Linked DNA regions of Prochlorococcus marinus XMU1404. The main gene of each other region encodes a partner of the protein of the gene in region 2 in a complex. Links are inferred from orthologs where the notes say so. Each region holds a gene or a part of one and is shown on either strand. Other genes may lie near its edges. The genes, in order: mnmE and mnmG.

Region 1 (3,054 bases), on a different replicon or contig from region 2:
TAGAAGAACTTGTTGAAATCAAATCAATACCTTTTATTAGATATTTACTAATTTCTTCAGGTTTTATTCCAGAAACTTCTATTATCAAATTTTTATTGACTTCTTTTTTTAGGCTATTTATTGATAAATCTCTTAATTCTTGAACGCTTTTTTTGATTGTTTCAGGACTAAGTTCATCTAATAAGACACTATCCGCTCCTGCTAATACTGCTTCTTTTGCCTGTTCGATATTCTCAGCTTCAATTATGATATGAGTTGTAAAAGGCGAATTTCGGCGAATTTTTTGTACTGCATTCTTAAGATTATCTGTCCATGCAATATGATTTTCTTTGATCATAGCAGCATCGTATAATCCCATTCTATGATTCACCCCACCTCCGCATTTGAATGCATATTTTTCAAATATTCTTAAGCCAGGAGTCGTTTTCCTAGTATCTGCTAATTTTATATTTGTGCCTTCTAATTTATCTATAAGATTCTTTGTATATGTTGATATTCCAGATAAATGCATTGCTATATTTAAGCTGATCCTTTCACTAGCGAGTAAACTTTTTGAAGGTCCATATATTTCTAAGAGTTTTTGATCTTTAACAAATTTATCTCCATCAGAGATATTAAATTTTGGACTGATTTTTAAATTAATTTTTCTAAAAATTTCTTTTATAATTTCAACCCCACAGAATATACCCTCCTCTTTTGCAATCCAATATGCATGACCATTCTCTTCTGTAATAGAGGGACTTGTAAGATCTCCCCTACCTATATCTTCATCGATCCAATTATCAATGATTTTACTTATTATTGGAGTATTTAAATCCACTAAACTAAAAAATAATTAATTAATAAAAATTCAAATGAAGTTAGAGAATCAACTATATATCACTATGTAATTTAACTCAAATTTATTTACCAATACAAAACTTAGAAAAAATATTATCTAGAAGTTCCTCTGTTAATTCTTGACCAGTTATTTTAGATAAGTTTTGGATTCCATCTCTCAGTTCAATTGATAACAAATCAAATGGCAATTTATTTTCAATTATTTCATCAGTATCATTTAGATTAGATAGGCAAGCAGACAAATTTGTTAGATGTCTTTCGTTTAAAAATATATTGATATTTTCTACTTGTTTTAATCCGCATTTTTTTATGATTGTGTCTATCAATAATCTTTCACCATCATTATTCTTAATACTCATAAGAATTGTGTTTTTTAAATCATTTGAATTAATATTTTTGCAATCAATTAAATCTTTTTTATTGCCCAAAATAGTAATTAATTTTTCTTTGGGAATTCCTTGTATTATTTTTTTGTCTTCTTCATTAAATCCTTCTTCAAGACTATAAATATAAATTATAAAATCTGACTCTTTTATTTTCCCAATACTTTTTTTAATTCCAATACTTTCAATTTGTTCATGAGTTTCTCTTATGCCAGCAGTATCAATTATTTTCATTGGAATATCATTAATATTTAAATTAACTTCAATAACATCTCTAGTTGTTCCAGGAATATTAGTTACGATTGCTTTATCTTTTTTTGCAAGTAAATTTAATAAAGAGCTTTTCCCAACATTTGTTTTACCTATAAGCGCAATGGATATTCCATTATGAATATATGAATTTCTTTTTGCATTTTCTATTAGTAATTCTATTTTTTCTTTTACTTTTTTAATGTTTTTTAGATATTTGGTGTAATCAAAATCTGTGAAGTCTTCTTCAAAGTCAACTCTCGCTTCTATTTCGCAAAGTTGATTTATAAGGTCATTTTTAATATCGTTAATTGTTTTCTTTATTTCTCCTTGAATCCCACTAAAAGCTAACTCTGCTGATCTTGTATTGCTTGCATTAATTAATTGATTAATCGACTCGGCTTGAGTAAGGTCTATTTTTCCATTAAGAAAAGCTCTTTGACTAAATTCTCCCGGGTTTGCAAGTCTAACTCTAGAATTACTAGATAATAATCTCTTTAGAACTTTATTCACTATGATAATTCCTCCATGGCAATGAAGTTCAACAACATCCTCTCCTGTGAAGCTATTTGGTGATTTCATTACTAAAATTAAAACCTCATCTATAAATTTATTTTGTTTATTTTCCTGAATAAAACCATGAAAAACTCTATGTGATTCCCATGCATATTTAGATTTTGTTTGAACAATCTTTTTGCAAGAATTTATTGAGTCTTTCCCTGATACTCTTATTATCGCAACTCCTCCTTTCCCTATACTTATAGCTGAAGCAATTGCGGCTATCGTATCTTCTGTAGTAACTATCGAATCCATCTCTCGCTTTGTTATGGATAATTAAGTAAGATTATCAAGAATTTTGAAATTTTCTTTCTGAATGAGATTTAAAAGAGATATTACCTATAAGAAAATTCTATCATTATTTAGGAATCAGAATGGAAGTCCTTTCTTTAATGCTAAAGGTTTAGCTATAGGGGTATTTAGTGGCTGCTTTCCTTTTTTTGGGTTTCAGACTTTAATAGGGGTATTTTTTGCAAAAATAGCCAAGGGAAATATTGTTCTAGCTGCAATTGGTACTTGGATAAGCAACCCTTTTACTTATATTCCACTTTATTATTTTAACTATAAAGTTGGTTCGATTTTTTTAAATAATTCTTCTAATAAAATTCTTGAAAAAAGTTTAGTTATTGATGACTTATGGAAACAAGGTAGGATTTTTTCCCTAAAATTACTCTTAGGTTCATCTTGTGTAGGTATTTTACTAGCTTTGATTTGTGGCAGTATTGTTTTCTTTATCTACAAAAAAAAAAATAAAAAATAGATTGCTCTGATTTTAAAATTAACTTTGTCCAACTCTGGCAATATCTAAAACATCTGCCATTGATTTAATTTGTTCAATTGTTTTGTGAAGTTGATTATAACTTTCAAGACCTACACACAGATTTATAATAGCTGGTTTACCATAAGCAGTTTTAACATTGGCGTCGCTAACGTTTATACCTTTGTCAGATAACTGCATAAGAATATCTTTAAGAACTCCAACTCTATCAATTACTTCTATTCGTAGCTGAATTGGAAACTTATT
Region 2 (3,541 bases):
CAAAAAAAATTACCTTATGGGAAAGAGATTAAAGACGATAATTGGCCAGATGAAATGGATTTCAAAGTTGAAAGATGGCAAAGATCTTCAGAAAAAGAGAATAATATATCAAGAGATCAACTAAACCAAAAAGTTCAATCAAAATCAAGAAATCTTCCCAGATCAAGAAGAAGAAGAGTATAGACTTGCAAATTCTTTAATTCCAGAAGAACCTAGTAAGCTTTCTAAATGTGGATTGAAAACCTCCCTAATAATTGTGAGAGGCTTTTTGTCACGAAAAAATCTGTAATTTCTTGACCAGAATGGACCTTTAAAACAAAATTGATCTTCTAACCATTTTGAATTAACAAGTGAAATTCGGTCAACTTCTCTAAATAATTCTGATCTGTCTTGCGTTAAATTTTTCCAAATTGGTTCTTCTTTGGCTTTTAGATTTTCACTCACTTGTTCTGCATTCCACCAACTTTCAGCCCATGCTAAGTGTTTATTATTGTTTTTAATCCAAACTTGTCTTCTAATTAAAGGGCCATTTAATTGATTCAATTCTTGAGGACCCTCTTTACTGAATAGAGGATCTAATTGCATTGAAATCAATTTAATTTTTGTTTCTTGATTAGTTAATAGTTGTAGATGTCTAGTGGGACTTCCATCTCCAAGCAGCATTAATTTCCATGGACCAGATATTTTGGGGAGTGAATTTTTCACCAAAAAAGTAGATGCTTTTTCTTCCCATAATATTTTTGGGGATTTAAAAAGTTTATTATTCAGTACTCTCACAGATTGCTTTTACGATGATAACTTTTTTTTAGCAAAAATATTTGACTTTTCTTTTCTTATCTCTCTTATTTTTAGCCAAACAAGTAATGCAGTTAAGTCAGCTTTGCTAACCCCAGGAATTTTTGAGGCATCTCCAAAATTTTTTGGCTTTATCTTATTCAAATTTTCTCTAGCTTCTAAAGATAATGTATCTATCTTTTCATAATTTATTTCTTGAGGCAGAGATTTACAGCTTTGACGATTTATTTGTTCAATGTTATTGTTTTGTCTTTTGAGGTAACCCTCATATTTAATATCTATTTCAACACCTTCTTGTATTGAAGAAGCCAGATTTTTTTTAGATAAATCATATTTAATTAGATCTGAATAATGAAAGTTTGGTCTTTTTAAAAGTTCTTTCAAAGTTGTTGAGCCTTTGATTTTGGATCCCGTGTCTAATTCTATTTTTTTTGCTATTTCATCTGTATTTTTTAAACGGGTGTTTTTTAATCTTAATTTCTCTTCTTCGAGGACCTTCATTTTTTGTTGATAGTCCGACCATCTTTTTTCATCAATCAGCCCTATTTGATAACCTAATGGGGTTAATCTCCTATCTGCATTATCTCCTCTAAGAGTTAATCTATATTCACTCCTACTAGTAAGAACTCTGTATGGTTCCTTTAGATCTTTAGTAATTAAATCATTGATCATTGTTCCTATATAGCTGCTTTCTCTAGTGAAGATTATTGGATCTTTTTTGTTTATTTTTCTTGTCGCATTGACTCCTGCAACCAATCCTTGTGCTGCTGCTTCTTCATAACCAGTAGTTCCATTAATTTGTCCAGCGCTATATAAATATTCAATTTCTTTCGTTTCGAGTGATGTTTGGAGCTGTGTTGCAGGTATATAGTCATACTCGACAGCATATGCTGGTCGCAACATTTTACATTCACTTAATCCAGGCAAGGTTCTTAAAAGTTCTAGTTGAATATTTTCTGGTAAACCTGTAGAGAATCCTTGAACATATATTTCGGGAGTATTAATTCCTTCTGGTTCTAAGAAAATTTGATGTGATTCTTTATCAGCGAATTTAACGATTTTATCTTCAATTGATGGACAATATCTTGGCCCTTTACTTTCAATAAAACCTCCATAAATGGGTGTTAAATGTAAATTGTCTCGAATTAGTTGATGTGTTTGAGAAGTTGTTCTTGTGATATGACAACTAACTTGGGGCATATTATTTTTGATATCTGGGTCAAATGAAAAATATTTATCTGCTGCAGTACTAGGTTGAATATCTAATTCATCAAAACTGATACTTCTTTTATCAACTCTTGCTGGAGTGCCTGTTTTTAAACGTTCTGTTTTGATACCAATTTCGTGCAAATTTTGAGTAAGACCTTGTGCTGCTTGTTCGCCCGATCTACCAGCTGACATTGATTTATTGCCTATCCATATTTTGCCTTCTAAAAAAGTACCAGCCGTTATGATGACTGATTTCGCTGAATAATAACTACCAAAAAATGTTTTAACACCCTTTATTCTTTTTTTTACAATTTTTTTTGAGTTCAATCCAATTTCTTCAGTTTTTTCAATATCTAGTTCAGTAATCATTGCTTCTTTCAAAGATAAATTATCTGTATTTTGTAGTATTTCGATCATTTTTTTGGAGTATTCTCTTTTATCTGTTTGTGCTCTTAATGCCCATACAGCTGGCCCTCTACTCGCATTTAATATTCTTTTTTGGATTGCTGTCTCATCAGCTAATTTCCCAATAATGCCTCCTAATGCATCAACTTCATGCACCAACTGACTTTTTGCTGGTCCCCCAACTGCAGGGTTGCACGGTTGCCAAGCAATCCTATCTAAATTGATTGTGAATAAGGCTGTAGAAAAACCTAATTTTGCTGTTGTTATAGCTGCTTCACATCCCGCATGCCCTCCTCCAATGACGATAATGTCGAAAGATTCATTTTTTGATTGATGATCTTGCATTATTAGGATCGATTTAATTAGCTAAATTCCTAAATCTCGTGAATTGAGGTTCAAATAATAATTTAACAGTTCCCACGGGTCCATTTCTATGTTTAGTGACAATGATCTCTGTAATTCCTCTATCTTCAGTCTCTGGATTATAGTATTCGTCTCTATAAATCATTAATACTAAATCGGCATCTTGTTCAATAGATCCTGATTCTCTCAGATCGCTTAACATTGGCCTTTTATTTGTTCTAGATTCTACTCCTCTACTAAGCTGAGATAAAGCTACTACGGGCACTTTTAATTCCCTAGCCATGCTTTTAAGGCCTCTTGTTATTCGTGAAAGTTCTTGCACCCTATTATCAGGGGTTGATCCTTCCATCAATTGGAGGTAATCAATCACAATTAATCCTAATTCTTTTTTTTGTTCAGCTATTAATCTTCTGCACAGAGATCTCATCTCTAAAACACTTAAGTTAGGTTTGTCATCTATAAATATTGGTAATTGACCTAGTGAATTGATACCTTCTCCAAGTAAAGGCCATTCATCTTGCTGTAATCTTCCTGTTCTTAGCCTGCCACTCTCGATTCCAACTTCCATTGAAAGTAATCTATATGTCAACTGTTCTTTACTCATTTCAAGGCTAAACACACAAACAGGTAGATCTTGAGATTGTGCTACATTCTTAGCCAAATTAAGAACCATTGAAGTTTTCCCCATTGAAGGTCTTCCAGCAACGATTATTAAATCACTTCTTTGAAAGCCTTGGGTCATCGCATCAAGGTCGTAAAAATTTACAGG

What was found.
Region 1: the proteins of mnmG (region 2) and mnmE are in contact, whole or in part, in a solved structure (PDB 9HIP), measured with the Escherichia coli proteins. The link is inferred for Prochlorococcus marinus XMU1404 from one-to-one orthologs.

What each region holds. Positions count from the first base shown.
Region 1 is NZ_JAAORE010000001.1:179,470-182,523, forward strand. The notes cover bases 95-3,054. They hold mnmE (tRNA uridine-5-carboxymethylaminomethyl(34) synthesis GTPase MnmE), read right to left. Parts: upstream 2,286-3,054; coding sequence 903-2,285; downstream 95-902. Other genes in these bases: nadC (carboxylating nicotinate-nucleotide diphosphorylase), read right to left, coding at 95-820; HA144_RS00995 (DUF2062 domain-containing protein), read left to right, coding at 2,347-2,790; HA144_RS01000 (RelA/SpoT family protein), read right to left, coding at 2,809-3,054. In the rest of the region: more of nadC, read right to left, coding at 1-94. UniProt on the Escherichia coli protein: Exhibits a very high intrinsic GTPase hydrolysis rate. Involved in the addition of a carboxymethylaminomethyl (cmnm) group at the wobble position (U34) of certain tRNAs, forming tRNA-cmnm(5)s(2)U34.
Region 2 is NZ_JAAORE010000003.1:536,502-540,042, reverse strand. The notes cover bases 271-3,259. They hold mnmG (tRNA uridine-5-carboxymethylaminomethyl(34) synthesis enzyme MnmG), read right to left. Parts: upstream 2,755-3,259; coding sequence 787-2,754; downstream 271-786. Other genes in these bases: dnaB (replicative DNA helicase), read right to left, coding at 2,768-3,259; HA144_RS09265 (chorismate lyase), read right to left, coding at 271-738. In the rest of the region: HA144_RS09270 (RNA helicase), read left to right, coding at 1-183; more of HA144_RS09265, read right to left, coding at 163-270; more of dnaB, read right to left, coding at 3,260-3,541. UniProt on the Escherichia coli protein: NAD-binding protein involved in the addition of a carboxymethylaminomethyl (cmnm) group at the wobble position (U34) of certain tRNAs, forming tRNA-cmnm(5)s(2)U34.